Regions from separate parts of the Paenibacillus sp. CAA11 genome, predicted to be linked through region 1. Evidence: predicted binding sites of a transcription regulator. Region 1 holds the regulator's gene; each other region holds the start of a gene.
The links. Region 1 encodes Rex, which represses fermentation and respiration genes when NADH is low (regulators of the CRP and FNR family bind a similar motif). Its sites were predicted from a motif close to TTGTGAAATATTTCACAA; they were not measured.
Positions count from the first base shown of each region.

Region 1 (8,155 bases):
CATACTCATGATCCCAAGGCTGGTCAGTCCGGATTTCATCATCGTCTGAACCATGTTAAGGGCCTGCTCAAAGTCATTGCTGGAGCCGGTGCTTCGGCCTCCATAGTAGATTTCTTCGGCTGCCGCACCCGCAAGGGCAATCATAATCTGGCCTTCCAGATATGCCTTGGTATAAAGGTATTTCTCTTCCTGGGGGTTATGCCGTACATAACCTAACGCTTTACCGCGAGGACTGAGCGCGACCTGATTCACACTGCCCGGTGCCACAATCTCAGCGAGCACTGCATGCCCCAGCTCGTGAACGGCCACCCGTCTCTTCTCTTCTTGCGTAGATTCCCGGTCTGTCTTCTCACCAAGCATCACCTTATCAACGGCCATTGATAGATGGCGCTGCTCAATCTGGCTGAGATTCTCACGCATCGCGTAGATAGCAGCTTCGTTCATCACACTCTCGAGCTGCGCTCCAGAGAAGCCGTAGGATTCTTCGGCTACCTTTGTCATGTTCACATCCGGATGAAGCGGCTTATTCTTCGCATGAATGTTCAGAATATGCATCCGGCCTTTCTTGTCTGGCAGATCCACTTGGATGTGACGGTCAAAGCGGCCAGGCCGCAAGAGCGCACTATCAAGCATTTCCTTCCGGTTCGTTGCCGCGATCAGCAGAATCCGCGGAGCATCTGACGTATAGATCCCATCCATCTCAGTCAGAAGCTGGTTGAGCGTCTGATCGTACTCGCGCTGCTGCCCGCCTTCCCGCTTGCCGCCAATAACATCGATTTCATCAATAAAGATAACCGCATTCTCTTTATTCTCCTTGAGCGCTCGGGTACGCGCATCCTTGAACAAATCACGGATACGGCTTGCACCTACACCTACATACATCTCTACAAACTCACTGCCGGAAGCGGCAACAAAGACTGCATTCGTGTAGCTTGCCGCTGCCTTTGCCATCAACGTTTTCCCCGTTCCCGGAGGCCCTGTCAGCAGAATCCCTTTGAGCGGACGAATACCGAATTTCTTAATTTCCTCATGTCTAATCATGAAATCCAGAGCTTCACGCAGCTCCTGCTTCGCACTGTCTTGGCCGCCGATCTCTTCAAAGGTCAGTTTGGCAGGGGGAGCCTTCTTCCGCTTCCGCTCCTGAGCGGCACCAACCGTAATTCCGCCTCTCATCACCGTCACGGCATATAACGCTCCCAGCATAATAAGCGCAATAACTACAGGCAGAATATTAACTCCAACGTATGCAAGGAAGATTAAGAGGACGGGAACAAACCCTATCACAATTTCCTTTGTCCATTTAGGCATTATTCCACACTCCTATCTTTTCTGGTATACGCGGGAGAATGATAAATTTGCTAGCTTGTCCATCTGTCAGTGCTATATATACGTTCTGATCATCCATCTCGGCTGTTGCCTGGATACTACTATTTGTCTTGACCAGCTTGCTCAAAGTCTCTGGGATCTGCGTATAATTCCTGTTCTCCATAGCCTCCGCGATTGGAAACATGGCATTGCCCCACCATTTGTCCAAAGCAGGGGAAGAATGATCCTCTACATCGAGCTTTAAGGAGCGATTGCCGAGCAGGGACTTACCGTCTTTATTAATATAATCAACAAGGCCTTTTAGATCAGTTCCTGGCTTCAAATCAAGTTTCAAACCTACCGTGCTTTGGGTAATATCAAGTTGAGCCTCTTTCACACCTTTATAATTTTTAACCAATTTCTCCAGTGGACCCTGGAGTGCCATTTGCCGATAGGTGAACCAGCCTCCAAACAGTAGGACAGCCGTCACGGCAACCGTTGCAACAATCGGGAAAATGCGCAGTTTCACTTAAGGTCCTCCTTCATCTATTTGAGATAATCTATGAATCTTATAATCTGTGAGCCATATTAGTCTTTCACAGGTGCGAGTTGTTCGCGCCTATTTCTGCTGCTTCAAAGTACAGACTATAGTATATCACAGAATATATACCGATAGGCAAAAAAGTATGAACTTAATTTAAATTTTCAAGATTATCTGGAAATGACTATGACTATAATCGCAAAAAAAAAGAGTCTCTCCCTTCTGCGGGCAGAGACTCTTGCTATTTGTTAAACTAAAGTTTTACATTGAACTTTCTATTATAACGGCCTTATAAGGCTCTATAACATTCATTTCTTTAGTTCATTCTATATATTTCTATTGCTTACACTATCGGTTAGGCACGGTGAACTGTTCCGATAAAGGCTGTCCGTTGCTAAATCGATAGAATCGGTAATAATAATGATCATCCGCTTTATAGAATAATTGCCATACATATTGGCCTTCATAGACACCTGGCAGCAGCCGGACAATTCGGGCATCCGGAAGCTCGCTTTTGACTTTGTTGGTCATCGCTTGCTTGGACAGGCCGTTGCTCTTCAGCTCTATATGGGGAGCGCTGTCCCCATCAAGCCAGACCATGATGTCCTCACCATCGGCATTCTTGCCTTCCACTACCCAGCAAACCGTATCCCAGACCGATTTCGTTACCTCCGTCGTCTGAACCAGTCCTGCTTCCTTCTTGGCGCGCAAAATCGCTGCATCCTCCGCCTTCCAGGTGTCCTTCTGCACATAGATGTAATACTGATATACGCCGATAAATACCAGTATAACAGCCATTATAGCAACCAGAATCCACCTCGTCCTGTTCTTCATGCGCGTCACTTCCTTTCCCTGAAAAGGAGAGGAGCTTTCGGCCTCCTTAAACTTGCCTTATGGCTCTTTGCCTTAAGCTCCACTCCACCTAGCTATTCTTATCTTGCGAGCAGCCCTTCAAAAGCTAGCTGAGCCTCCCGCCGGATCCGTTCCTCATCCAGGGTCAAGCAGACGCCGTGCTTCACGATCTGTTTTCCGTCAATCCAGACATGGGCTACATCCTTCGGCCCCGCCGAATATACAGCATGAGAGATATAATCCGTTCTCGGCAGCAAATGCGCTTGATCCGTATCTAGTGCGATAAAGTCCGCCTTCATTCCGACCGCAAGCTTGCCTGTATTGTGTAAAAAGACAGACTTCGCACCGTACTCTGTGCCCATTTTGAGTGCTTCCAAGGCTGGAACCGCAGTAGGGTCACCGGATACACCTTTGTGAATCAGAGCCGCCAAGCGAATCTCTTCAAACATATCCAGATTATTATTGCTGGCTGCACCGTCCGTTCCCAAGGACACAGTAACCCCGGCTTTCAGCAGATCCGGTACACGGGCTACTCCACTCGCAAGCTTCAGATTACTGCCTGGATTATGAGACACAGCTACCCCGTGAGCTGCAAGAATCTCAATCTCTTGATCTTCCAGGTGAACTGCATGTGCAACAAGTGAAGGCCGGCTAAACATGCCAAGCTTCTCAAGATGTGCAACCGGACGAAGGCCATAATCCGCGACGTTCTGCTGAACCTCTGCAGCCGTCTCCGACATATGTGTATGCATCGGCAAATTCAAATCATGTGCGAGCTGCACAAATTTCTCAATATAATCCGGAGGACAGGTGTAAGGAGCATGCGGTGAAATCACCGTTGTAATTCTTCCATCAGCTTGTCCGTGCCAGTCTTTGGAGAAGCGAGCGGCCTCCTCCAGCTTCTGCTGCTGTACATCAGGCGGACACAGACCAATCACGCCGCGTGACAGCACGCCGCGGATTCCGCTTTCTGAAGTCACCTTAGCCACTTGGTCCATATGGTCATACATATCGAGAAAGGTCGTCGTACCTCCCTTGAGCATTTCCAATACAGAAAGCGAGGTTCCCCAATATACATCCTCGCTGGTAAACTTTGCTTCCATCGGCCACATCTTCTCCTGAAGCCATACCTGAAGCGCTAGATCATCACCATAACCCCGCAGCAGAGACATTGCTGCATGGCCATGTGTATTGATCAAGCCAGGCATGAACAGAAGATGCCGTCCGTCAAATACTTCAGTACCCTCCTGAACCTTTGGGCGCTGTTCTCCAATATAGGCTATCTGATCATCTTCGATCAGCATATAGCCATGGATTACAGGCTTCTCTGCCTGCATTACGGCAAAAGCTCCGTTCTCAATCAGCCACTTCCGACTCATTCGTCTGATTCTCCTTCCCGTTATCCAAATAATATGCCAAGCTGAGCAAATCTGTAGTGAAATCGGCGGCATGCACCCTAACTTCAGATGGAACCTTCAGAATGGACGGAGCAAAATTCAAGATCGCTTGAATTCCTGCACGAACCAACTGATCCGCAACACGCTGTGCTTCAAAATCAGGCACCGTAATAATGGCGATTCGTATGTTCTCTTTGATGACAGTCTCCTCAAGCTCCTCGATCGGCTGGATCATCAATGAATTGATCTTTGATCCCACCTTCGCAGGAGATGCATCAAAGACAGCGACAATCTTCATATTGTCGTTCAAATAAGTATTGTAGTTGGAGAGGGCCTGGCCTAAATTACCGGCCCCCACCAACGCCACGCTAATCTGCTGATCCAAATTCAGGATGTGCCGAATCTTCTCAATCAGATAGGTCACATCATAACCGATCCCCTTGCGCCCGAAATCACCAAAATAAGCTAGATCCTTACGGATTTGAGCCGGATTCAAATCCAGCTTCTGCCCAAGCTCCTGTGAAGATACTGTCGATACATCACGGCTGCTCAGTTCATTCAAGTAACGCAGGTAGACCGGAAGACGCCGAACTACGGCATCTGATATTTTCTCTGTTTTCATCTCTAGTGTTCCCCCTTATTTACGCCCCGTGTGCGTACTATTCGGCTGAGTCAAGCCAGTCCGAGATCCGGGAAACCATTTGGCTCATAGGCATATGTTCCATCTTGGGACCCGGCAAAGAATACAAGAAGTACTTGCCGTAATAAGATTCCAGTATACGTGTATCATAAACAATGACAATTCCTCGATCCTTAGAGGATCGTACCAGTCTACCGAACCCCTGCTTAAAACGAATCACTGCCTGGGGAACCGACAGCTTCATGAACGGGTTCTTCTTCTGCTGCTGCAGCCGCTCGCTCTTCGCCTCAACCAGCGGATGATTGGGCGGTTGAAAAGGGAGGCGGACGATAGCAAGACTGGTCAGAGCTTCCCCAGGAATATCGACCCCTTCCCAGAAGCTGCTCGTCCCCAGCAGAACCGAAGCTTCCTTGCTCTGGAATCTGCGGGTCAGCTTGGTACGGCTGCCGCTATCCACCCCCTGCCCAATGACAGAAATTCCATGGGCAGACAGTCTCTCCTTCAAAGGATCATAGACTTGACGAAGCATGCGGTAAGACGTAAACAGAACAAGCATCCGGCCCTGTGTGGCTATAGCGGAATCCGCAAGTGAGCCTGCTAAGGTCTGAATAAAATGCTCATCTCCTACACTTCCCTTTACGCTGGGAAAGTCCCGCGGAATGACAAGCAGCGCCTGCTCCCGGTACCGGAACGGCGAAGGAAGCATGCTTGTTATGAGCCGATCCTGCTCTGCCGCCTCCTGCAGTCCGAGCTGGTCGATCATATATTGGAACGACTTATCTACAGACAGTGTCGCCGAGGTCATCACAACACTCTTTTTCTTGTCAAAAAAATAGGCCTTCAGCTGTTCGCTCACTTCAATCGGCACGGCATACAGCTGGAGAGACTTGCTGCGATAATGACCGTTGCCTTCAAGCCAATACACCGTATCCTCGCTGTCCAGCTTCATGAAAAAGCGCAGTGTATCTCTTAGCGCTCCCAAGTCTTTGAACAAGCCCCCCAGGTCGGTCAGGAGACCTTCAGAGCCATAATCCTCTTGTTCATCCTTAATTTCAGACAGCATTCGCTCTCCCTTGCGGACAACCTCGCTGATGGAGATATGGATTTGATTCTCCAATACCTGCAGCTGATCCCAGTTCTTCGGCTTCTTCATCGGAAGGAGCCGCTGCACGAACTGCCCAGGCTCACCTGGCGCAGCATCACTGCGTTCAGGCATCAGCCCGAACAGAAGGTCACTCAAGCGGTCCCAGCTCTCCTTCACCTCAATTAGAGGAGGATACAAGGTGTCAATCACGCTGCTCCATTCAAGGGCCTTCTCCGTGCCTGTGCTTTGCAGCTGCATGCGCAGGTTCGGAAGCTGGCCTGTCCGGCTGTCCTTATAAAGGCGGGTCAGCGTGTGAATGATCGTGAAATATTTCATATGCAGTCCGAGATGCTTGCCAGCAACATCTTCAAGATGGTGGGCTTCATCGATCACGAGGCGTTCGTAGCTTGGAAGGAGCTGATGTCCGGCCTGGATATCGGTGAACAGCTTGGAATGGTTCGTAATGACGACATCCGACACTCCAGCTTCATGCTTGGCACGATGGTAGAAGCATTTGCGGAACCATGGGCATGAGCGCCCAAGACAGGAATCTGATTCACTGGCCACCGATTCCCAAAAGTCTCCGCCGCGGCCCAGATTCAGCTCTTCGTCATCACCGTTCTGTGTTTGGGTTAACCATACGATCATTTGCCCGGCCGTGATTGCTTCTTCCTTAGGATTGGCAAAATCCCGCCTATTGATCTTATGCTCGAATTTCCGCAGACACAAATAATGCTGACGCCCCTTGAAAACCGCAGCGCGGAAAGGGAATGGAACCGTTTCGGTCAGCAGCGGCAGATCCCGCTCCCGCAGCTGTTCTTGAAGGTTGATCGTATGCGTGCTGACCATGACCTTCTCACCGGTCTTCACAGCAGAATAAATCGCGGGAAGAAGGTAACCGAGCGATTTGCCGGTGCCCGTTCCCGCCTCCACCAGAAGATGCTTGTCTTCTTCAAAAGCCTTCATCACTTCATGAAGCATCAAATTCTGAGCGTCCCGCTCTTCGTAATTTGTCAGCTTCTCCCGCAGACGCTCTCTGACGAGCTCCAGAAAACCGTCAAAGGATACACCTTCCAGCGGGTTCTTCTCCTCATTCATCCGTGCGGGAAGAATATCCATCCAATCTTCAGCTTGGAGCGCAAACTGGCGGTAATACGTAAAGCCATCGCTGTCCGTAGTTTGCAGCGCCTCGCTTTCTCTTTGCTGCACTAACGCATCAAAAAACCAGCCCAAATCACTGTCCTCACCTGCAAATAAATCAGACAGCCTTTGAAGGGTAATCAGCGGCAGCGCTTCAAGCTCCTCCAAACACTTCAGGAAAATAAGTGCCGTTGCAAGCGCATCGCTGTCGGCCTGGTGCGGCCGATCATGCTCCAGACCAAACTCTGCACTTACGAGGCCTAGCTGATAGGACGTAAGGGATGGAAAGCAGATTTTCAGAAAATCCATGGTGTCGAGTATGCGTCCGGTAAAGGGGAGATACCCTGACTGATCGAGCGCATTTTGTAAAAAGTTAAAATCAAATGCTACGTTATGCCCAACCAATACAACATCGTCCAGCATGGGCACAACTTCCATCATCACCTCTTCGATTCCTGGCGCCTGGGCGACGTCCTCGTCGGTAATTCCAGTAAGTCCGGTAATGAAGGGCGGGATGGGCATCCCCGGGTTGACGTAAGAACCGTAAACCTGGGTTACCTGTAAGTCATGATCTATGATGGCAAGCCCCACTTGTATAATTTTATCAGAGGACTGGTTACCCGTCGTTTCAAAATCGAGTACGGCATATTTCATTGTTATTCAGAATCCCTTTCGTTCCAGTCTGTCTTTAAGCATAACAAAAAAATGGCCGTTTGAAAATTGAAGCCAAAAAAAGCAATGCGTTCCTGACGCTCACGGGGCGCCAGGAACGCATCACAGATGGTTCGCCTGTTAAATCAAGGAGGCAAGCTCGCTCTCAAACCGGTAGATCCCCTGATCTGTAAGGCACGCTTCCAGATTGTGCAGTGGCTCGGGAAGCGAAGGATCCAGGCGATACGCCGTCATAAACATAGCCTTCGCCAGATCGGTACGGCCTCCCATAGCTTCTATACAGCCTAGTGCATTACAGCAGATAGATCGGATCCGCTTGTTTGGGGTGGTCTGAAGCACTTCTTCAAAGTGCCCGGCAGCCTCAAGAAATTCGGCTAGATTCAATAAGGACATGGCCAGATACAGACGGGCCAGTACACTGGAGGGATAACGCTGCACGGCTTCTTCGAACTGCTTAACCGCGTCTGTGAACATCTGGAGCTGATAATAGCCCTGCCCTTTAACAAAGGCAGTGCTATCCAATT
Region 1 is NZ_CP028922.1:2,725,568-2,733,722, forward strand. It holds gene DCC85_RS12580 (AAA family ATPase) at 1-1,308, opposite strand, end outside; gene DCC85_RS12585 (hypothetical protein) at 1,301-1,834, opposite strand; gene DCC85_RS12590 (cell wall elongation regulator TseB-like domain-containing protein) at 2,195-2,680, opposite strand; gene DCC85_RS12595 (amidohydrolase) at 2,779-4,077, opposite strand; gene DCC85_RS12600 (redox-sensing transcriptional repressor Rex) at 4,055-4,717, opposite strand; gene dinG (ATP-dependent DNA helicase DinG) at 4,755-7,613, opposite strand; gene DCC85_RS12610 (tetratricopeptide repeat protein) at 7,752-8,155, opposite strand, start outside.

Region 2 (8,155 bases), 160 kb from region 1:
GCGAAAGTGTGAACCGGATGCTGAGCGACCTTCGCAAGAAGGATGCTGTGGAATATGAGAACGGCATGATTGTAATCAAGGATCTGGTCATGCTGCAAGATATCTGCCACTGTGAGCTTTGCCCGAACGAAATCTGCAGAATTTAATTAGACATAAATCTACACTCCCCTTTGAGCACCTTGGTGCCCCAAAGGGGAGTTTTGCTGTTTGCTAAATTCACTGAATAAAAAAAGAGCACCCAATATAGGTGCCCCAAATATAAGGAGACTTACGGCCGCTTCTTGCGGACCGGTGAAATAAACCAGTAGGCCGTAGCTACGAACAAGGATCCTCCCACGATATTGCCAAGGGTGACAGGAATCATGTTATGCAGCCATCCAGCAAGCGTAATGCTCTCAGGGTGATTCGGCAGCAGATATGCCAGACTGAGCAGCGTCATATTGGCTACACTATGCTCATAACCGCTTGCTATAAAGGCGAACAAGCACCACCAGATCAGTACCAGCTTCGCAATCTCTTCCTTCGCGCGGCTGGACATCCACAAGGCTAGACAAACCAGCCAGTTACAGAGAATACCGCGAAAGAACAGCTCACTTAGAGGTAGAGACATCTTCTTGGCTGCCGCTGTAAAGAGTAAATGCTCAGGTCCCGCTGCCTTAAATATTCCGGAACCTACGATCAGCAGGCTGAGTAGCACAGCCCCCAGCAGGTTACCCAGGAAGACAATCCCCCAATTTTTCATCGTATCTGATACGGTAGTACGACGAGCCAGGGTGCTCGCTGTAAAGAACATATTATTCCCAGTAAATAATTCAGAACCTGCAAATACAACGAGCGTTAGTGCCAGCCCGAAGGAAGCGCCCATAACCAGGTTTTGGATTGGGGACTTCAGCGCCGCCAAGGGACCGCCAAGACTAAAGATTAATATAATACCGAGTCCAACATAGGCCCCCGCCAGCAAAGCCGATACCATATACCTAGGCAGGCTTTCTTTCATCTTATTGCGCTTGCTGACTGCGGCTTCCACAATGTTCTCTACGTTTTGTGTATACACCTGAATCCCCCTATTATCCGGCTAAATAAACCCGGCCGTCTTCAATCTTGACTTCATAGGTTCTAACCTGGCCTTCATCCGGTGCCTGGACAAGACCCGTCTCTAAATCAATTCTCCAATCATAAAGCGGATCATATAATTCATGTCCTGACACAATCCCTTCGGCAAGTGGCCCACCCTTAGGGTGGGGATTGCGGTTCTCCAGAGCGAAAATTTTACTGTCCGATGTTCTGAAGACTGCAATCTGACACCCCTCCACTTCTACAACTCTTCCGATTTGTGGCAGGAACTGCTCTAATTCGCCCAAGGGATATAAAGTATTGCTGTTCGTCATTATCTGTACACTCCTTCGTTATCAACTAGTCCTTATGCTTTGGCTGGTTGCAGAGGCTGGAACAATGCAGCTCGCGTCACATCATCCTTCAGCATCTTCTTCCATGGGTCTTCTACCTGTGCCAAGGCAAACTCTACCCGTTCAACCAAAGCCTTCCGGTTCTCCACGTTCTCTACAACCGCAGCCCGAATTGCTTCAAGACCTAATCTTTCCACCCATTCCGAAGTTCTCTCCAGATACTTCCCGGTCTCGCGGTAATGTTGAATAACTGCTCCGCACACCTCGACTAACTCTTCATCACTCTTCACCTTGCAGAGAGAATCGGCAAGTCTTGCCTTGATACCGCCGTTACCGCCGATGAAGATCTCCCATCCGCCATCATTGCCTACGATGCCGATATCCTTGGTACAAGACTCCGCACAGTTGCGCGGGCATCCATTCACCGCCATTTTGAACTTGGCCGGGAAATCAAGGCGTTCAAACTTGCGCTCCAGCTCTGCCCCCATCCCCATGGAATCTTGAGTTCCGAAGCGGCAGAATTGAGATCCGACACAGGTTTTAACGGTCCGGAGCGATTTAGCGTAAGCATACCCGGATGGCATATCCAGCTCTTCCCATACCTTAGGCAAATCTTCTTTCTTCACACCGATCAAGTCGAGGCGCTGTCCCCCTGTAACTTTAACCACTTTAACGTCATATTTCAGGGATACATCTGCTATTTTTTTCAAATCCTCAGGAGTCGTTACACCACCGTACATGCGTGGAACTACGGTAAAAGTTCCGTCCTTCTGAATATTGGCACTCATCCGCTCATTTACAAAGCGGGATTCCTTCTCATCCTCGTGCGTGTCCGGATAGATCATTCCCAAATAGTAATTCAGTGCTGGTCTGCATTTGGAGCAGCCTTCCGGATTGCGCCATTCCAGAACATTCATAATTTCCTTGGTGGTCGTCAATCTTTTTTCCTTAATCTCCGCTACAATTTGGTCACGGTCTAGGGAAGTACATCCGCAAATCCCCTGCTTCGCGGCAGATTGGAATCCTTCTCCGAGAACAAACTGCAGAATTTGCTCCACCACAGGCTTGCATCCGCCACAAGAACGCGTCGCTCCGGTGCAGGCTTTGATTTCGTCTACGGTGGTCATCCCTTGCTCTGTAATCGCATCTACAATGGTGCGTTTGGTTACCCCGTTACAGCCACAGACAATTTCATCGTCGGCCATCGTCTCTATGGAAGCCTGTTTCTTTCCACCGCCTCCGCAGCAGCCTGTTCCCATCAGGGAATCATAGAGCTCATCTGTCATCACTTCGCCCTGCTTAACCAGCTTTTGTAAGGTAGCCGAATCCTGAACATCCCCAAACAGGACAGCTCCAACGAGCACATTATCTTTAAGCAAAATTTTCTTATAAGTGCGTTTCCACTCATCTTTGCTGGAAATGACAACATGCTCCGGCCCTTCAATAAATTCACCTGTCGAGAACACATCCACACCCGAAATTTTCAGTTTGGTCGATACTACGGAACCCTCATATCCAGCCGTCTCTACCCCGCAAATATGTTTGGCCAGCACCATGCCCTGCTCAAATAACGGGGCTACCAGGCCATAGCATACACCGCGGTGTTCCGTACATTCACCGACCGAATACACACCTGGCGCGGAGGTGCGCATATAATCGTCCACCACAATCCCGCGATTTACTTGAATGCCGCTGGATTTAGCTACTGCCACGTTGGGCTTAATCCCTACCGCCATAACTACAAAATCAGCATCGAGGCTTGTATCGTCTGCAAACCGCAGGCCGGTAACTCTGTTGTCACCCATAAGCTCAACCGTTTGAGCACCCATCTTAAACTTAATGCCCTGCCGCTCCAGCTCTATCTTCAGCATAAGCGCCGCCTGTGAATCGAGCTGCCGTTCCATCAGATCGTTCATTAAGTGAACGACGGTAACATCCATACCCAGCTGCACCAGTCCTTTGGCCGCTTCAAGACCCAGCAGCCCGCCTCCGATGACCGCTGCCTTGTTATATTGTTTGGCTGCTAGCAGCATCTGTTCACAATCTGCAATATCTCTAAAACCCACCACTCCTTCTTTATCACTGCCGGGGATAGGCAGAATAAACGAATTAGAGCCTGTGGCAATGATCACCTTGTCATAAGGGACTCTCATCCCAGAATTCGTAACAACCTCTTTGGCGCTGCTGTCAATCTGTTCTACCGTGGTGCCGGTATGAAGTGTGATTCCGTTGTCCTTATACCAATTCCAATCATTAAGCACAATATCATCAACTGTTTTACTGCCTTCCAGCACATAAGAGAGCATGATTCGGTTGTAATTAGGATGCGGTTCGCTCCCAATCACAGTAATTTCAAATGCCGTGCTCAGCTTCAAGATTTGTTCTAGTGTTCCTATGCCTGCCATGCCATTTCCTATTACAACTAATTTCTCTTTATATGCTTCCATTTTTAGATAAGCCTCCCTTGTTAACCGTACATAGCTTATTTCTCAAATTCTAACTTCAGTTTACATTTAAAATTTTAGGGGGTTTGTGATTTGATTCACATCATTTGTGAATTATTTCACTAAAAATGTCATAATTATTTTTTTCTCCCCCTTGAAAAAATGCCCAGGGTGCAGTTTTATTCCTACACCTGGGCAGTAAATACATGCTATATTCTATCCAGCAGCACTTCAACAGTGTCGCTTGGTTTTAGTAGCATATCCAGCGCACTGTCAAGCAGCTTTTTATTGTTGACTTTCACAATCCACCGCTCTGTTACCCGCGGCATATATCCGTCGACCGACATCACGCTTTTACGACTTTCGTTCAGCTGAACAATCCCGCTATTGAGCAGCAATTGTCTAACGGAGATACTGTCTGTATACATATCTATATAATAGTGCTTGAGCGTGGGGTAATTTAGCCCTCCGTTTATCTTCAGGACAACATGGTTCTTACGATCAGGTCCATCGTTAGTGTGCGCCTCAACCAGCACCATAACTTCATCTCTATTCGATAACAGCTTGTCCCACGACTCTGGGGGAATATCTTCTCCATTAAGGCGAACTCCCCATCCAAGATCAGCATCCAGCGACACTTCACTCACCGATTCAATCTTGCTGCCATCGGCAGATAAGCGGATAGCCCCGTTGCTAGCAAGAACATCTCTTACTGTAATTCCATCAGAAAAGTCCACATGAAGTCTTTGAGTGACATCAGGCGTATATTTACCACCATCTATGATAAGCATAATCCCGTCCTGGGTTGTTGGTGTCCCGGTCGCGGGAAGAGCATCTTTTTTCGAAGTACAGGCTGATATCAATAAGCTTGCGAACAACAGGACAAATAAGGGACGGATCCATGATTTCATTTACTCACCCGGTTTCTATAATAGATTTATACAAAGATTTCGTTATTTATAGCATACCGGACCTGGTCGCTGTTCACAAATGTTCAACAGGTTTGGTGAAATAATCCGTCTACCGGCATACAAAAAGGCTCAAGCGCTTTACCCGCTGAGCCTTTGGTAATATTAATGATTAGGGCTAAAATTACAGTTCAACCCATTTCTCTGCCCAGGATTGAATTTGCTCCATTGCCGGACGCAGAGCTTTCCCCTTTTCGGTCAGCTCATATTCAATCCGAACCGGAGTTTCGGGATATACGTGGCGGACAAGAATACCTTCGCATTCCAGATCCTTCATCCGCTCGGACAACATTTTATCACTCATCGAAGGGATAAGATTAGAAATGTCCTTAAACCGCTTTGGACCGCTCATCAATGTCTGAATAATCAGGCCGTTCCAGCGCTTTCCAAGGAACGAGAATGCTGTCTCAAAGCGAGGGCACATATTAAGATCGCTGGTCTCCATTTGCTTTCTCACCTCTTTACAAGCCGGGACTATAATGATCATAACTATGGCTTACGTTAAGTTAGTATATATCATTTTACCATATTTTTATCAAGTTGAAAACCTGAATAATAACCGATTATACAACTTTCAAGAAGAAAAATCATCACTTCATGACAAAACATGTAAAATAAAGGCGGCAGTCTATACTGACCGCCGCCCTAGTTTATGATGAAATGATTTTAAATATTCGGTTAGACCCACCACATCTCACCAGCAGAATCCTCGATCAGCACCTGCTTCAAATTCCGCACGGCTTTGGAGAATCCCTCCTCAATCGACATGAGTCCATCCTCATGCTCAATGCTAACCACATAATCATAGCCGACCAGGCGCAGCGCACTGATGATATCAGCCCAAGTCTTCATATCGTGACCATAGCCTACCGTTCGGAACTGCCAAGCCCGATCCTGCATCAGAGAGTAAGACTGCATATCCGTAAGCCCGTGTTTATTCACATTTATCGGGTCAATAACAGTATCTTTGGCATGAAAATGATGGATAGCCCCCTGTCGGCCAAGAATCTTCACAGCCTCAACAGGATCAATTCCCTGCCACCACATGTGGCTTGGGTCCAAATTTGCTCCAATCACTTCTCCTGCAGCTTCTCTGAGGCGAAGCAAAGTGGCAGGAGTATGCACTGAGAATCCGCCATGGAGTTCAAGACCAATTTTCACATGATGATCTGCTGCAAATTTCCCCCACTCGGTCCAATACGGAATAATCTTTTGCTCCCACTGCCATTTTAGGATTTCTTGATAATCATTAGGCCATGGAGCAACAGGCCAATTCGGATATTTGGCATGCTCATGATCGCCCGGACAGCCCGAGAACGTATTCACGACAGGTACCTCAAGCTGCTCTGCCAGCTTGACGGTCTTTACAAAATCATTATGATCCGCTTCTGCCAAAGACTTTTGCGGATGAAGGGGATTCCCGTGACAGCTAAGAGCGCTGATCGTCAGACCCCTGGATTCAATCGCTTTCTTGAAGGCCGCCAATGCCTGCTTATTCTCGAGCAAATCCTCAGGCTTGCAGTGAGCCTTCCCCGGATTCCCCCCTGTGCCAATTTCCACAGCCTGTACCCCTTGTCCTGCCACATAGTCAAGCGCTTCCTCCAAGGATCGTCCGCCAAACAGCACCATAAATACACCCAGCTTCAAAATTCCTTCCTCCCTTTGCTGTATCCTATTCGTTCAGCTAGTCATCAATTACGTTCATGATCAAAATATACGGTTTCTCCGGTTTTGGCTGATTGGTAAATGGCTTCCAGAATCTCTGTAACAACAAGAGCCTGTTCCGGTTTGACCAGCGGTTCCTTGTCCTCAAGCACAGCCTGAACCCAAGCTTCTGCTTCACGGTAGGCTTCCGACTCCTCTTGCCCTTCAAAAAAGGCTACGCCACCGGTTCCCAAATCGACCTTCGTCTCGAACAAACGGCTGTTCTTCTCTCCGTTCAGCCTCAACCCGTTCTTCATGTCGGCTCCGCCTTCTGTACCGCATAGAATGGTCTGAGCTTCCCCCACTTCAAGCACATTCAGCGCCCAGCTGGACTCCAAAATAATCGTGGCCCCATTCTTCATCGTAATAAACCCGAACGCGGAGTCCTCGACCTTAAACTGTTCAGGGTCCCATGGCCCAAAGGCGTTAGCTGCGTCCTTGCGTCCGCCCAGCTTATGGAATACAGAACCTGTCACGCTCTTCGGCTCATAGTTATCCATTAACCACAACGTAAGATCCAGAGCATGTGTACCGATATCAATTAATGGGCCACCGCCCTGCTTCTCCTCATCCAGGAACACGCCCCATGTAGGAACAGCACGGCGGCGAATTGCTAGTGCCTTGCCGAGATAAATGTCCCCCAGCTCCCCGCTCTCACATAGCTCTTTCAGATACAAACTATCGCTGCGGAAGCGGTTCTGATACGCAATCGTCAGCTTCTTGCCGGTCCGCTTGGCCGCCTCCAGCATTTGGCGGGCCTGGTCGGCCGTCTTAGCCATAGGCTTCTCGCACATCACATGACTCCCTGCCTCCAAAGAAGCGACCGTGATCTCCGCATGTGAGTCATTAGGTGTGCAGACGTGCACAATATCTGCATCTACTTCCTGAAGTAGCTTCCGATAATCTGTGTATACCTTGGCTCCTTCAGCGCCATACTCTTCAGCCGCCTTGCTGGCCCGCTCCTCCACAATATCGCAGAAAGCAATAAGATCTACCTGAGGCTGCTTAGATAGACTCGGCAGGTGCTTGCCATTAGCAATCCCCCCGCATCCGATTATGGCAGCTTTCAAACGTCTAGACATGAATTTGCCCTCCCTCATTCTGATAAGTTCTTAACCACTTCATACTAAGCTCAATACTTTCCATAGGCGGCTTAGCGCAGAAATCCTGTTCAACGATCAGCCACTCTACTCCGGCCGATATTCCCGCATCTGCAATGCGTTTAATTTCCACTTCACCCTGGCCCAGCTCCACGGTCTCCGCCGAACCGTCTGGACGTGTAATCATATCCTTCAAATGGAGCAGCGGAAGTCTGCCAGCATATTTCATAATGTACTCTAGGGGGTCGTATCCGGCGTAATGTACCCAACAGGCGTCCAGCTCTACCTGCAGCTGCGATGCCGGGACTCTGCCAAAGATCTTATCCAGAACCGGCTCTCCCTCCAAGCTGCTTGTCAATTCAAATTCATGATTATGATAGAACAAAGTCATCTCTTGCTGCTGACACTTCAGCCCGATCTTGCGGATATCTTCAATGATCTCATCCCAGCGGTTGCGATCCTCTTCAGCAAGATAAGGGAAAATTAAATAGCTGTTGCCAATCTGCTTATTGAAGGCAATCTCTTCATCCAGA
Region 2 is NZ_CP028922.1:2,887,008-2,895,162, forward strand. It holds gene DCC85_RS13425 (Crp/Fnr family transcriptional regulator) at 1-146, shown strand, start outside; gene DCC85_RS13430 (formate/nitrite transporter family protein) at 269-1,054, opposite strand; gene nirD (nitrite reductase small subunit NirD) at 1,068-1,388, opposite strand; gene nirB (nitrite reductase large subunit NirB) at 1,421-3,853, opposite strand; gene DCC85_RS13445 (hypothetical protein) at 4,060-4,761, opposite strand; gene DCC85_RS13450 (winged helix-turn-helix transcriptional regulator) at 4,943-5,263, opposite strand; gene DCC85_RS13455 (sugar phosphate isomerase/epimerase family protein) at 5,497-6,465, opposite strand; gene DCC85_RS13460 (Gfo/Idh/MocA family protein) at 6,510-7,604, opposite strand; gene DCC85_RS13465 (sugar phosphate isomerase/epimerase family protein) at 7,597-8,155, opposite strand, start outside.
Region 2: the regulator Rex is predicted to act here: its motif matches at 3,958-3,975, upstream of nirB (nitrite reductase large subunit NirB).

Region 3 (8,155 bases), 150 kb from region 1:
GGGTGGCATTTGGCGATTCGCTTAGCGGCCAACCAGGACCCCTTCAAGGCTCCATGTACTTCAATCGCCTCTAAGGCATAGGCCGAGCAAGTGGGATAGAAACGGCAGGTTGGCGGTTTAAGCGGCGAAATAAATTTACGGTAGACATGAATCGGACCCTGAACGATTCTTCGGGTCACCTTCATTACTGCTGCCCCTTTGCCGACTCAGCAACTGCTACTGCTTCCTTGTTGTTCTTACAATTCTTACAGTAACCGAACACCTCGAATTTGTGGTTAACCACTTCAAATTGGTCTGGTGCATCTGCAAAGGTCATTGGGCAAAAATGAATCGGATAGGTCTTCTCACAACCTAAACAGATCATATGATGGTGATGGTGCCCGTCCTCATTGCAGCTGGCACGGAACTTTAGCCCATCCTCGAACACAATTTGCTCCAACACGCCAAGTTCCTCCATGACCCGCAAATTCCGGTACACAGTATCAAAGCTTAATCCCTTATACTTCTTGCCCATATATTCATAAACGGATTTTGGAGTTAAATATCCATCACTTTCTGCAAACAGCTTAGCCAATGTGCGTCTTTGATCGGTAATCCGCAGTCCTTGTCTGGACATCACACCGATGATCTCATCTGTCGTCAGCATGGCGGCATCCCTCCTGTCATGCATTTCTTTACATCTGTTTTGTACTCTATTATCATAATGCCGCAAAATAACCGGCACGTCAATGAAGCAAGCAACAACAGTAAAAGCAGCGCATGGAATTCAATTCCATGCGCTGCCACATTTTATGACAACTATTTTGTTTCTGGTAAAGGTTGGAATAGCAGATTGACAGCCAAGTTGCTGCCGAGCGATGGAGTAAAGATAAAGTCCACCATCTCTTCCTGATCTCCGGTCCGGTATAGAACAGCTCCTTCGCTAGGATTGCTCAGGGTTCCGGAGTTAGGCAAGCCTACAATTTTGCCGTTAACCATAACATAGCCGGTATAAGTTCCTCCGCGCGGGTTGAACGTAATCAGCGTGTGCGGAGCGACTCTCGAAGCTCTAATCTTGTACAGCACGCCAAAGTTACCCAGATTCCGTTCTTCTGTATTATATGGAGCATCCACCCCGTGTTGGAAGGGATCACTTGAATCATCCCCAAGGATAAACCGTGAAGGGGTGATTCCAAGAAGCTCATCATACTGAACCGTACGTGTTGCATCCGGGTATGTACCACGGTTATGAATGCCATCTCGTGGAATAATGTTTAATGTAGCAAATTCCTTAATCGGATCCCTGCCCGCCTCAATCATGATCACATCAAACTGAACCGGGGATTCCGTATAATAATCAGAGAGGAGCGAGATGGTATCCCCCTGCTTCATACTGGAAGCAGCAGTATCGTTGAAGATAATCTTCTGCTCTCCTGGAGCTAGTGTGATATCCTTCTCCATCTCTCTGGTCTGCATTGAGGTGAAATAGCGCAGGAGTGAGATTTTCCCTGCCGCGGTTGGACTGTTGCTCGGCCCTGCACTTCCCAGTGTTTCCTGGAAGATATTCACAGGACTTGTATTCGGATTAGTAGCCACCACGTACAGCTTCATATCCTTGCCCGTCGCATTCAAGTGATGAATCATCATACGCGCTTTTCCGACCGTAGTCTCACGATACAGAATTCCTTCAGTATAGTTGGTTTCCGGACTGTTGCTTCGAATTAGGGTCACAGGATCAGTGGTAAAGGTATAATTAATCTTATCCCAGCTTGGAACCTGCGATCCATTGAATGAATACTTCTCCCCAACCGGAGTGAAGAGTTGGTTGAACTCGCTCTCGGTATACAGTGTCTCATTTGTAATGGTTACTGTCTTCTCCACCGTACTTGTAAGGCCGTATTTATTCTTAGCCGTCAGGCGGATGGTTTGGGTACCTGGAGTGAAGAATGCCCGCTTGTTGTTCTCCCATGTATACGTGATCCCATCCAAGCCCTGCTCATCGGTAGTCTGATTCGTATAAGTAACAAGTTCGCCCATCTTATAGGTATCTTTGTCCGTAGTAAAAGCAGCTACCGGCGGGGTATGCGGCTTCACAACATTTATCGTTAAGGAATATGGATCACTCCACTGTCCGCTGGCATCCATCACGCTGTACGCTACAACATAGGTACCCGGATTAGCAAAGACGTCTTCACGACCTTCCCAGCGCTCTTGAACAATATCTTGACCGGTTGGAGAGCTGTATTCCGTCTGATATGTAACCTGAGTCTGTCCGGCAACAATTTCAGATGGCGTTACTTTGAACTTGGCGACAGGCTTGGTGGATACTTCCACAATCACTCGTTTTCCCTTAGCATCGAATTTGTAAGGGAGATCAAGCGCCTTAGTAATCGAAGTTAATGGAACCATGAAGACATTATTCTTCGTAGAATAGGATTTCCCCGCCATGGTCTTCTTGACCCCATTAACCTTGTAAGTATTGCTGTTTAGTTTAAATCTTAATTCATCTCCGCCACGCTTAATCACGGTTTCTTTGGTCTTACTGTCATACGAGATGTTTAGTCCTACGCGGTTGACCAGAGATCTGATTGCTACATAGGATACGCCGTTCTTGGCCGCCATTGGCTCGGCTGCCGTAAACGTTTGCCCGTTTTGATACATTTTATTGCTATTCACCATAAGAATAAGTTGACCAGAAGACTGACCCTGATCTACCAGAGTGCTGCTGTCTGTGGTTGTAGAAGAATTTGCAGGGGCCCCCCCATTCTCAGAACCAGGCTCGCCCGCCTGTGCTGAATCTCCGGTATTTGGTGCTGTGGTTGCATCAGCCGGCTGCTTTGCACCGTTCTGCTCTTGGTCTCCACTGGCCTGTTGATCTGATGAAACCGACTGAGCTGCCGGATCAGATGTAGTTTCAGGTGCTGCTGACAGCACATCCCCCAAATCTGTAGTACTGTCTGCTGCTGGAGTTCTCGTTTCAATCACAGTTCCATGAATTACCTCCTGGGCGTTTACCGCAGGAATCACCATCGCCACTTGGGCTGAGGCTAACACAGTAGTCACGACTAATTTCTTGAAGTTCATGATAAAGCTCCTTCTGCTCCCATTTTGTTACGTTCTTTAAATCCCCATATAATTTAACGTCAAAAGTAAGGAAAAGTTGCTGAATTCTTTCGAACAATGTAAAAACAAAAGAATTTATCCCATTAAACGTAAAATTAGCGTGGCTTCAGCATGCTTCAATAAAAAAAGCGGCTCAATCCTACAATGTAAGATTGAGCCGCTTGGGCAAAGATATACTGCCTACTTACTGTGACATTGTTGCAGATGCTGCCTGATCTGAGACTTCCTGCATTCCCCGGTGAATCAGCTGGTTGGCCCGTTCAATTTCTTCTTCAGTCGGAGAAGGTACACCTTTAAGAGGATAATCCCATTTCAGTGCATCCCATTTGTATATCCCCATCTGATGATAAGGAAGAATTTCAAATTTCTCTACTGCATTAAGTTTGCCGATAAACCGTCCCAATTCCAGAAGGTCCTGCTCATCATCATGAATACCTGGCACAAACACATGGCGAATCCACATTGGCCGATTATGCTCGGACAGCCACTTAGCCATCTGTAACATGCGTTCATTAGGTTTACCAGTCAGCTTAATATGCTTTTCATTATTAATATGCTTCAAATCCAGCATCACTAGGTCCGTTACATCAAGCAGATCCTTTATTTTATCCCCATCATTATATCCATTAGTGTCCAACGTGGTATGAAGGTTCCAGCGTTTCTTTACTTCACGGAACAACTCAGTGACAAAATGAGCCTGCAGCGTTGCCTCCCCGCCGGAAACGGTCAGCCCTCCCCCAGAAGAGCGGTAATAATTAATGTAAGGCTCAATCTCTGAAAGGACCTCTTCCAGCGTCATTTCATTGCCGCCTTCCAGATTCCATGTATCCGGGTTATGGCAATATTGGCATTTTAACAAGCAGCCCTGCATGAAGAGTACGAAACGTATGCCCGGGCCATCGACCGTTCCGAAAGTTTCTAATGAATGTATACGCCCTTTGATCATGTTACGTCATCCTTTCTGCAGGGTACTGCAGGAAATGTAATTAGAAATGGTCAGGGTCGATATTACATCGATCCATGGAAGGTACGGTTGATAACATCAAGCTGTTGCTCACGAGTCAACTTAATGAAGTTAACTGCATAACCAGATACGCGGATTGTCAGCTGAGGATAGTTCTCTGGATGATCCATTGCATCGAGCAGTTGTTCACGGTCAAATACGTTTACATTCAGGTGATGTGCCTTGCTTCCGAAGTATCCGTCCATCATGGACACCAGGTTACTCTTACGTGTTTCTGGTTCTTTACCCAGTGCTTTTGGCACGATGGAGAAGGTGTTGGAAATACCGTCCAGGCTGTGTTCATATGGTAATTTGGCTACGGAACTTAAGGAAGCAAGTGCACCTTTTTTATCGCGTCCATGCATTGGGTTAGCCCCTGGTGCAAAAGGTTCGCCAGCCTTACGTCCATCCGGTGTGGTACCTGTTTTCTTACCGTACACAACGTTAGAAGTGATGGTCAGGATGGATTGAGTTGGCAGGGAATTGCGGTAAGTTTTGTGTTTACGGATCATGCCCATGAAGGTTTCTACCAGATCCACCGCAATGCTGTCTACACGGTCATCATTGTTACCGTAGCAAGGGAATTCACCTTCAATTTCAAAATCAACAGCAATGCCATTCTCGTTGCGGATCGGTTTAACCTTCGCATACTTGATAGCACTCAGGGAGTCTGTAGCAACCGATAAGCCGGCGATACCACAAGCCATGGTGCGAAGAATATCGCGGTCATGCAGCGCCATTTCAATGCGTTCATAGGAATATTTATCGTGCATGTAGTGAATTACATTCAGAGCATTCACATACAGTTTAGCCAGCCATTCCATCATTGGAACCAGGCGTTTCATCACTTCCTTGTAATCCAGCACTTCGGAAGTAATCGCAGGATATTCAGGTCCTACTTGAACACCGGACTTCTCATCTTTACCGCCGTTGATTGCGTATAGGAGAACCTTAGCAAGGTTAGCACGAGCACCGAAGAACTGCATTTGTTTGCCGATTTCCATAGCGGATACACAGCAAGCAATACCGTAATCGTCCCCATAGATCGGACGCATCAGATCATCGTTTTCATATTGAATTGCACTAGTCTCAATTGAAACTTTTGCACAGTATTTCTTAAATCCTTCAGGAAGCTGTTCGGACCAAAGTACAGTCAGGTTTGGTTCCGGAGCTGGTCCCAAGTTGTACAGAGTGTGCAGGAAGCGGAAGCTGTTCTTGGTAACGCGAGTTTGTCCGTTAACAGCCATCCCCCCGATGGATTCTGTAACCCAAGTTGGGTCACCGCTGAAGAGGTCGTTGTAATCCGGAGTACGCAGGAATTTAACAATCCGCAGCTTCATGACAAAATGATCAACCAATTCTTGAGCTTGTTCTTCTGTCAAAGTTCCTTCTTCAAGATCACGTTCGATATAGGCGTCCAAGAAGGAGGATACACGACCCAGTGACATTGCTGCACCGTTTTGTTCCTTAATGGCTGCAAGGTAGCCGAAGTATACCCATTGGAACGCTTCTTTGGCTGTATTAGCCGGCTTGGAAATATCATATCCGTGCATTTCTGCCATTTGTTTCAATTCACCGAGAGCACGGATTTGCTCGGATAATTCCTCGCGAAGACGAATAACATCTTCATCAATAACGTCTAATTCCAAGTCTTTAAGTTCATGTTTCTTTTGGTTTACCAAGAAATCAATACCATACAGTGCAACCCGGCGATAGTCGCCAATAATCCGGCCGCGTCCGTAAGCATCTGGAAGACCTGTGATAATACCCGCTTTACGAGCCGCTCTCATTTCAGAAGTATATGCATCAAATACACCCTGGTTATGCGTTTTACGGATATCTGTAAACATCTTCACGATTTCTTCTGGAACCTCGAAGCCATATGCCTTGCAAGCGTCAATCATCATCCGGATTCCACCGAATGGTTGAAGAGAACGTTTGAATGGCTCATCGGTTTGAACACCGACGATTTGTTCTTTATCTTTATCCAGATAGCCTGGTTTATGGGAAACGATTGTAGAAGGCGTATTTACATCAACATCCAACACGCCACCTGCGTCGCGTTCTTTCTTGCTCAGCTCGGAAACAATTTTCCAGAGATCCTTTGTGTTCTGTGTTGCACCTTGAAGGAAATCCTCATTGCCAAGGTAAGGTTTAATGTTCTGTGCTATGAAGTCACGAACATTAACTTCCTTTTGCCATTTTCCTGATTTGAAGCCTCTCCAACCTGGTTGTACGTTTTGAACTTCTTTTTCAATCACCGACATTTTGTATTCCCTCCATATATATAGTTTGGAGTGCGAAGGCTTGAAGGTTTAATTTATGACCTCCGCCTCAGATCCCTAAAATTTGTGATAAATTTCACATATCAGATACAACGAGCCTATTCTCTCTTGCTGATCTACTACTCTACTCGTTTTGTATCGGGGATCTTTTATAGCTTTATTTTATACCCATAGCGGTTGAAATGGTTGTGACAAATATCACTTTTTGAGTGATATTTGTCACCTTTTTCACAAAGTATTCTTATTCTTCAAATCTGCCGTAAAATGCATCTCTATATACTTCAGCAAGTTCAGTTACTAAAGGCAATTTAGGGTTCGCTGTAGTACATTGGTCCTCAAATGCACGATCGGCAAGGTAATCTACACGCGATTCGAAGTCTTTTGGATCGAAGCCAAGCTCTTGGAAGGTTTCAGGAATACCCAGCTTACGATTCATGTCGCGAATAGCATTGATCAAGCTCTTCACGCCTTCTTCCGTAGTGCGCGCAGGCAGCCCAAGAATCCGAGCAATTTCAGCGTAACGTTGGTCTGCAACAAAGTTAGTGTATTTAGGCCAAGCTGCAAATTTGGTTGGTTTCTTAGCATTATAACGGATGACGTGCGGCATCAGAATTGCATTGGTGCGACCGTGAGCTGTATGGTATTGACCGCCCCATTTATGCGCCAAGCTATGGTTGATGCCAAGGAACGCATTTGCAAAGGCCATACCTGCCAAAGTCGAAGCATTGTGCATCTTCTCACGGGCAAGTTTGTCACCTGTAAGAGCTGAAGCTTCAAGGTACTGGAACACCAATTGGATCGCTTTGATTGCTAGGCCATCTGTATAGTCATTAGCCATTACCGAAACATAAGCTTCAATAGCGTGAGTCAGAACGTCCATCCCTGTATCAGCAACTGCTGTTTTTGGCAGACTATATACAAATTCCGGATCAATGATGGCCACATCTGGTGTGAGCTCGTAATCAGCAAGCGGATATTTGGTGTTACCGTTAACTTTGTCTGTAATTACCGCGAACGAAGTAACTTCCGAACCTGTACCCGAAGTTGTTGGAATTGCAACAAATTGCGCTTTTTGACCAAGACGCGGGTATTTGTAAATCCGTTTGCGGATATCCATGAACTTCTGTTTGAGGTTATGGAAGTCAGTGTCCGGATATTCATAGAACAGCCACATGCCTTTTGCAGCATCCATTGGAGAACCGCCACCAAGTGCAATGATGCAGTCCGGCTGGAATTTGCTCATAAGCTCAGTACCGCGCTCAACCGTAGTTGTCGATGGATCTGGTTCAACGTCCGAGAATACCTCGATCGCTACCGGAGTTTGACGTTGGCGGAGGTAATGTTCGACGCGCTCTACATAACCTAACTTCACCATCATAGGGTCTGTTACGATCAGCACACGGCTGATATCCGGCATTTTGGCGAGATATTGAGTCGCGCCCTTCTCAAAATAAATCTTCGACGGAACTTTGAACCATTGCATATTCACGGTACGACGATTCACCCTTTTCACGTTGATCAAGTTCACAGCAGTTACATTCGACGAAGTAGCGTTACGACCGTACGATCCACAGCCCAGTGTCAGGGAAGGCAGGTTCGTGTTGTAAATGTCCCCGATGCCCCCTTGCGAGGATGGCTGGTTCACTAGAATACGGCAAGTTGGCAGGCGGTCCGAGAACTTTTGAATGATCTCTTCATTATTCGAATGGATCACCGAGGAGTGGCCCATGCCTCCAAAGGCTACAACTTCTGCTGCACGATCAAT
Region 3 is NZ_CP028922.1:2,876,736-2,884,890, forward strand. It holds gene yidD (membrane protein insertion efficiency factor YidD) at 1-185, opposite strand, end outside; gene DCC85_RS13400 (Fur family transcriptional regulator) at 185-646, opposite strand; gene DCC85_RS13405 (stalk domain-containing protein) at 799-3,063, opposite strand; gene pflA (pyruvate formate-lyase-activating protein) at 3,287-4,048, opposite strand; gene pflB (formate C-acetyltransferase) at 4,111-6,372, opposite strand; gene adhE (bifunctional acetaldehyde-CoA/alcohol dehydrogenase) at 6,632-8,155, opposite strand, start outside.
Region 3: the regulator Rex is predicted to act here: its motif matches at 6,455-6,472, upstream of pflB (formate C-acetyltransferase).

Region 4 (8,155 bases), 1.6 Mb from region 1:
TCCAGCACTCTTAAGGAGAGCTTCCGCTTCCCTTCAAGCTTGGCGAGATATTTGATCTCCTCAATCAGCCTCCGCCCGATCCCCTTATGCTGATGATCCGGATGCACAGCAATATTAATATCATACACATGAGCATTGCTCGGCAGTCCTGTCGGAGCACCAAATCCGACGTAACCGCATATCGCTTCTCCGATTCCGGCTACCAGCTGACTGCCTGGGGGACAGCTTTGCAGAAATTGCTCCCTGGAGCGCCAGTGGATCTTAGCCGGAGTCGTCATCTCCGTCCATACCAAAGCATCGATCTCCATGAGTGCCCCTGCATCCTTCATCGCGGATAGCCGAACCCAGATTTCGTCCTTCATGTCCGTAAGCCCCTCCTTATTCTTTAAACCTGTTAACAGGCAGCCTTAACCCATATGGATTTCAGAAGGCTCCTGCTGCCATTTGCCCCGGTTCACTACCCAGTGAACGGCAAAACCAGCCACAGACAGAATGGCTATCACCACCGAGAACCAGGCCACCGGGCTAATCCCGCCGTGATCATACAGAAGCCCCATCGCGTATGGTCCAACGACCCGCCCAGCTGCCCCCATGCCGCCTACCAGCCCCAAATAGAAGGGGGCCGTCTTCCCCGTACGATCTGAGATAAAGGCCGGAATCGCCGGATTGATCAGCATCTCGCCGAACGTAGCCAGCACCATGGCGAAGATCATGCCAGGATAGCTCTGGAATCCTACAATACATACGTAAGCCAGCAGATAGAAGAGGCCGCTGGCCATGAGCTGAGCCTCCGGAGAGCCCGCAATCGTTCTTTTTATCCACGAAATCAGCGGCTGACCCACAAAGATCAGCACCCCATTCAGTGTCCACAGCAGGCTGTAGGTCCATTCCGGCATCCCTTGATTAATGGTGAACGGCGACACCCCGTTGTTCCAAATGCAGTTCGCCAGCCAGAGGAAAAACGCCCCCGTACCCAAGAACAAGTAAATATGATACTGCCGCAGCAGCTCCGAGGGGCGGCGCCCATCCGCGGAATCACGCCGTTTCTGTACCTGAAGATCGCCTTGCTCCTGCTCTACCCTGCTTAAATAAATATAAAAGAAAACCGCAAATACTGCGGATGTAATCCCATTGCCTACAAAGCTCAAATCGTAGGATAACTTGGCCAGCACGCCGCTTAGCCCCGTCCCCAAGGCCACCCCGATATTGTTCGCCACATACACGATGTTGAACATCTCGCCGCGCCGCTCTGTAAACCGAAAGCCGATAAAGGCCTGAATCGCGGGCATGGACATGGCGTTGCTGAAGCCGACAATCAGCATTAAGAACATGAAGAAGTACCAATAGTCCGCCCCATACGGCAGTAGGAGTAGAGATATCGCATTCACTGCAAGTGAGCCCACAATCAGCCGTTTAACTCCAACCCGGTGATACAAAGCACCGCCCAAGACCTGACCTATGATGCCGCCCAGCGATTGAATCAGGATAACCAGGCCGGCCTCCGCCATGCTTCGGCCCAATTCCTTGTATACAAACATCGTAATTAGCGGCCACATTAAAGAACCGCCTGCGGAGTTGATCAGACTAGCAACCAGAAAGACCTTAACCTCACGCGGATAAGACTCCAACCATTTCATATGCAGGTCATGCTCCCATCTCATAAGCTAATAATCTAAGCAGCAGGGCGAAGCAAAAAAGGGAAGCCCGGATCGAAGCGGGCCTCCCCTTGCAGAATCACAACAAATTGTTCAACTAAACCCAGAGACCAGTATCTCTAAAAAAGATCCCTCCGGCAAGCACACTTATTGACGCTTCACCTCAACAACAGTCGAGAAAAAGGTGGCTCCTCCGCCCATATCGGCCAGCCGATCTGCGGTCAGCCTGTTGGCGCGCTGACGCCCGCCTTCGCCTTCCCACCATAATCCTTGGCTGACCACCACACCTGGCAAGGCCTTGTCCGTAACCTGCGCTTTGACTTCATAGCGACCTCTGTCGTTAAACACCGTGACAGGATCGCTGTCAGCTATTCCTCGCTGGACGGCATCCTCCGGATGGATTTGCAGCAGCGGCTCCTTCTCTACTCGTGTCAGCTTCTCCACATTGGAGAAGGTAGAGTTCAGGAAGCTGTGATTCGGCGGAGAGATGAACATGAGCGGATACTTAGCCAGAGGCCCGGGGCGCCGCTCTCCATCATATCCTTCCTTAAGCGGCACATAAGTAGGCAGCGCTGGAAGCCCGGCAGCAGCCATTCGCTCCGACAGCAGCTCAATCTTCCCGGATGGCGTGTTTAACCGACGCAAATATTGACGCTGCGGCTCCATATTCAGCTTAACGAACCGCTGCGCCTTCAGCGCTTCAAGCGACACGCCGTCCAGATAAGGATTGGCTTCATAATCCAGTGCCTGGCGGATCATATCTTCCTCTGTATCCTGGAAGGCATCCTCTTCGAATCCGAGCGCTTGTGCAAGCAGCTTGAACATCTCCACATTGCTCTTGCTCTCCCCCTGCGGAGGAATGACCGGCTCCTGAAGCTGGACGTAGTGATGCCAGTAGGAACTGTACAGGTCAGTATTCTCAAAGGAAGAGGTCGCCGGCAGCACGATATCCGCATATTTAGCCGTATCCGTTAAAAATAGATCATGTACGACCGTAAACAGGTCTTCCCGCATCAGCCCCTGCTCTACCTTGGTCGTGTCCGGGGCCACCACCGCCGGATTAGAGCAGTACACGAACAGGGAGCGGATCTTGGGCTCAAGCTCCAGCAAGGCCTCTCCCAGCTGATTCATGCTGACTAGACGAGCTCCGGGATTGGACCTAAGCTCCGGGCGCTCTAATGCATCCGCATTCATGTTGCCATAAGGCCCGTTCGTCTTGAATGCGCCTCCGCCTTCCACCAGCCATTGTCCGGTTAAGGCCGGCAGGCAGACAATGGTACGCACGGTCATTCCGCCGTTATCATGATGCTGCAGCCCGTTGCCGATATGAATATACGCCGGCGAAGTCGTGGCGTATAGCTCCGCCAGCTTGACAATGTCCTCTGCAGGGACGCCCGTAATTGCGGAGACGCGCTCTGGCGGATAAGCTTTGACATGCTCGCGCAGTTCTTCCGCTCCGACGGTATACTCCGCTAGGAAGGCTTCATCCGTCCAGCCGCGGCTGAACAGGACGTTCATCATCCCCAGCGCCAGCGCACTGTCCGTGCCTGGGTGTAGCGGGATGAACCAGTCTGCCCGCTGCGCCGTCCGGTTGCGGTGCACGTCAATGACGACCAGCTTGGCGCCGTCTTTGCGGGCCTGCTCTATCATGGTCAGCATATGCATATTTGTGCTGACAATATTGCCGCCCCACACGATGAACAGCTTCGCCTTGATTGCCGATTCCGGACTTGTCCCGCCGCCGAATCCCATCGTATACTTCCAGCCCGTATTGCCTGCAGCATTGCAAATGCCCTGTCCGAGACGGGAAGATCCCAGCCGGTTGAAGAACCGGCGATCCATACCGTCCACGCTAAGGATTCCCATATTTCCATAGAAGCTATATGGCAGAATGGACTCAGACCCATGCTCGTCTATGATCTGTCTGTACCGGCCCGCAATTTCATCAATCGCTTCCTCCCAGCTGATCCGCTCAAAGCGGCCCTCTCCCTTGGCGCCTACGCGCTTCATGGGGTAGAGAAGCCGCTCCGGATGATAGACCCGCTCTGTCATATTCCGAACCTTATTGCAAATGGCTCCCCGCGTGATCGGATGCTCTGGATTACCTGTGACCTTGACGATCCGCCCTTGCTCCTTATGCAGCAGCAAGCCGCAGGTATCCGGACAATCCAGCGGACATACCGCAGGGAATACCCCATTAAGCTCATCCTTCATCTCCATTCCCCCTAAGCAACACTTTGTTGTTATTGTAGGGAATCAGTGGGAAGAAGTCTAGAATTACTTCAAATTTGTCTCACCCGAATGATTCAATCCTGAGCTGTCAGGGTAATGGCTGTTGAATGCGTTTTTGCCTTTGCAAAAATGTCATAATCATGGACTACTCCCAAACGTGATCCGCCATGAACTTAGGTTAATTCCCCCTGACCTTTGTTTCATGGCGGATTCATTTTCATTTGGATAAATGTACGAAAACAAGCCCCTGCACCGATGCAAACCGGCGAGAGGCTTGAATTGAAAATAGCTTATACGCGAAAGCGGGTCACTGCAATTAAGGCCTATGCGTGCTTGCGAAATGACTCCTGAGCAGCCACAGGCTCGCGAACAGACTCCGTCTTGGAGGGACGCAAGTAAGCGGCCCAGTAAGCGGCGGCGACGAAGAGGGCCCCGCCCGTCAGGTTGCCGAGCCACACCGGGATGAAATTCATGAAGTATTCCCCCCAAGAGAAATGACCTTCAAAGATGGCGGCCGGGATGAGGAACATGTTAGCCACAACGTGCTGGAAGCCGATCGCTACAAATGCCATCGTTGGGAACCAAATACCTAGAATCTTACCGCTCATATTATCCGCTCCATAGGACAGCCATACGGCTAGCGCCACAAGCCAGTTACAGCCAATCCCGGAGATGAAGGCTTGAAGGAAGCTGTCATCCAGCTTATGCCCAGCCATCTCTACCAATTTGTCCAGATAAGGACCGCTGGAGGTCAAGCCGACTATGTGGCCGAAAAAGAACGCAACGAAAATCGCACCCACAAAGTTTGCGATCGTAATCAAAATGATATTCTTAATCACTTCACCCGTCGTGATTCGTTTGGCCATGCGCGCCAGCGGAACCGCCATCATGTTCCCGGTCAGCAGCTCGCCGCCTGCCAGCAGGACCAGCACCAGACCTACAGGGAAAAGAGCTGCACCTACGAATGTAGCAAAGCTTCCCCATTCTTTAGGGGCGCTGGCAATGACCCGAATATCGAGCAGAAACCCAAGCGCGATAAATGCCCCCGCCAGAAAACCCAAAATGAGCACCGCCACCAAAGGGTTATGCGCCTTCTTAACCCCGTTCTCCACCGTCGTTTCCGCGATTTGCTGAGGTTTATAGTAAGCCATAATCTAACGTCTCCTTTGCTTTCTTTCGTTCACTGCTTCTTCGTCTATCATTGTACCTGCAAGAATAGCTTCTAAATGTGAAAAAAATCACTACCCTGCATTTATAGTGAAACATTTCACATTACAAAGCAGGCAGGGGACTAAACCCTACCTTTATCATACATGCCCTCGTCCGCCATGAAGATACGGTCCGGCACACCAGATGGCTGCCGCCAGCAAGCAGCCGCTTGCCAAGTAGCCGCCCAGCACATCGCTTGGATAATGTACTCCCAGATAAATCCGGCTGATCCCGATGCCAAGAATAAGCAGAAGCGCGGCGGCGATCAGCAGAATCCGCCCAAGCAGGGCAGGGATATGTCTCCAGAGCAGATAAGCCAGAGCGCCGTACAGCGTGAAGGCGGCCATGGAATGGCCGCTCGGGAAGCTGTAGCCTGTCGCTTCAGCAATGCGGTGAATCGTTGGCCGCGCTCGTTGGAAGACTGCTTTAAGCAGCCCATTCAGCAGCGCAGAGCCAACGCACACCCCCACGAGAAAGATCAGTTCCCGGCGGTGACCCAGCACGCCATATAAGAACAGCATAACCAGCAGCGTCACTCCTACTACCGGCAGGCCCGTTCCAATCCAGCTAAGCCCCTTCATCCATTGAGTCAAGCCAGAGCTCTCCATCCCTTGCACCCAGCTGATGATCGTACTGTCAAAGTTATGTATCTTATTGTCCCGAATAGATAGCGCTATAAGGCCAAAAAAGACGGCACACAGTAAACTGATCAAGAACCCGCGGGATAATCCTCTTTTTAAACTCACGTTAACCAAGTCCTCCTATATTACGACAAATCCCTTCTTACTTTAGCCTATAATTTACACTTCATGCAAATAGCCGGGAATTTCGTATATACACGCTCTCTAATCCTGAATTCATCATTCTATACGTAAAAAGGCCAGCCAGATTACTCTGGCTGACCTTGAGCTTCAATCAGCTTAATACAAGTTAGTGAACCGTCTCCAGCGAAGGCACAGAAGGTAATGCTTCAAGCCCGGCTGTATTCAGGAAATTCCACGGCTTGTTGTAGTGTGGCTGGAAGAAGAAATCGATAAAGGCAAGCTGCTCCATCTTCATATTATTCTGGATACATACCGAAATCGTATTGATGGATTGAGTGAGCTCTGCCTTGGACATGAGCTGTGCACCTAAGATACGGCGCGACTCTTTCTCAAAAACCACCTTCAGCGTTACCGGCTCAAAGGTAGGCATAAATTCAGGACGATAATTCTCCGTAATGATAACCGAATCTGCGTCAATTCCCGCCTCTTTCGCGGATACCTCGGTGAGTCCGGTTGCGGCAATGTTATCCTCGTAGATTTTAATCCCTGATGTGCCCTGTGTACCCATATAGGATACCGTCGGTGCAATCAGATTGCGGGCCACCAGCGTGCCCATGCGAACCGCATTGGTAGCCAGGGGAATATAGGCGTGCTTCTGGGTTGGATTGTAGAAGACCGAACAGCTGTCCCCTGCCGCATATACGTCCTGTTTGCTTGTGCGCATGTATTCGTCCACTACGATCGCACCATTCTCCAGCATCTCAACCTGGCCTTTGAGCAGGTCCGTATTTGGACGGAACCCGATGCAGAGAATAACCAGATCAGCTTCATACTCTCCATGGGTAGTTACGACCTTGCGAACCTTGCCTTCGGATCCCTCAAACTTGGTTACCTTCTGTGAAAGTGCCAGCTTAATTCCGTGCTCTTTGAGTGAAGCTTCCGTCTTATCGGTAAATTCCGGATCAAGATATTTGCTTAAGATGCGCTCTTCGGCATCAATTAGGGTCACCTGCTTGCCGTTAAGCTGAAACGCCTCTACCAGTTCCACTCCAATGTATCCGGCGCCTACAACCACGATGTGGTTCGCTTGTTTAGCCCGCTCAATAATGGTATTAGAGTGATTGTAATTCTTCGAGAGCAGGATGTTTTCCAGCTCAATGCCTTCGAATTTTGGCACAATCGGCCAAGAACCTGTGGTCACAATCAGCTTGTCAAAAGTGTCTTCGAACTGTTCTCCTGTCTCCAGGTTACGTGCGGTAAGCCGTTTGGAGTCGGTATCGACAGCTATAACTTCATGACGCATCTTCGTAGTTACGCCAAGCTGATCAAGCTGCTCGGGGGAGGAATAGAACAGGCCGTGAGGATCCTTCACCATGCCCCCGACATAAAGCGCAATACCACAAGATAAGAAAGAGATGTTATCGTTACGTTCATACACCGTAATTTCCGCTTCAGGATAAAGCTTCGCCGTATTGACAATTGCTGCCGTTCCTGCGTGAGTACAACCGATAACTGCTACCTTCATGATGAGTTCCTCCTTAAGGAAATGAATAATATAATTTAAAAACCTGTGATTAAAGGTCTTAACATCTTTGTGAAATGAATCACCTTGTGACATTTATTATAGTGTGATGTTTTTCACAATTCAAGTACCTTTTTTCACATTCTTAAAATGTTCACATTTTCTTCGTTTTCCCTTTCGGATTAGGAAACATTTATCACAGCAATGCTGTTTTTGGTTTGCAATTATCGATTGCTATCAGTTTTCCCTGGCGAATTAAGCATTATGCCGTCCGGATTTATAAAAAGTCAGTATGGGGTAAAGATAAATAAGTGAAGAATGGAGGGATCTCATGGATACCGTATTTGTTGCAGGTGCCCACGGCAAAACAGGAAGATGGATCGTTGAAGAACTCAGCCAGGACGGTTATAACGTGCATGCCCTGGTGCGCTCCGAGGAACAGGCGAATACTCTGAGCAAGCTGGGAGCAGCCCCTTACATAGGCGACCTGTCGGGAACGTTCTCTGAAGGCATGAAGGGAGCTGCAGCGGTGATCTGCGCCGTGGGAGCCGGAGCCTCAGGCGATCCGGAAGAAGTTGACCATACAGGCACCATTCGTCTCATCGAACAATCTGGACTGCTCAGGATTCCCCGCTTCATCTTAATCAGCTCTATCGGAACACTGAATCCGGACGGCATGCCTGCCGCTCTGAAGCCTTATCTCCTTGCCAAACGCAGAGCCGAGAAGGCACTGGAGGAAAGCCTGCTCAACCACACGATTATCCGGCCCGGAG
Region 4 is NZ_CP028922.1:4,373,782-4,381,936, forward strand. It holds gene DCC85_RS20490 (GNAT family N-acetyltransferase) at 1-362, opposite strand, end outside; gene DCC85_RS20495 (MFS transporter) at 408-1,637, opposite strand; gene DCC85_RS20500 (molybdopterin-containing oxidoreductase family protein) at 1,803-3,869, opposite strand; gene DCC85_RS20505 (formate/nitrite transporter family protein) at 4,211-5,038, opposite strand; gene DCC85_RS20510 (phosphatase PAP2 family protein) at 5,195-5,851, opposite strand; gene DCC85_RS20515 (FAD-dependent oxidoreductase) at 6,027-7,385, opposite strand; gene DCC85_RS20520 (SDR family oxidoreductase) at 7,714-8,155, shown strand, end outside.
Region 4: the regulator Rex is predicted to act here: its motif matches at 5,143-5,160, upstream of DCC85_RS20505 (formate/nitrite transporter family protein).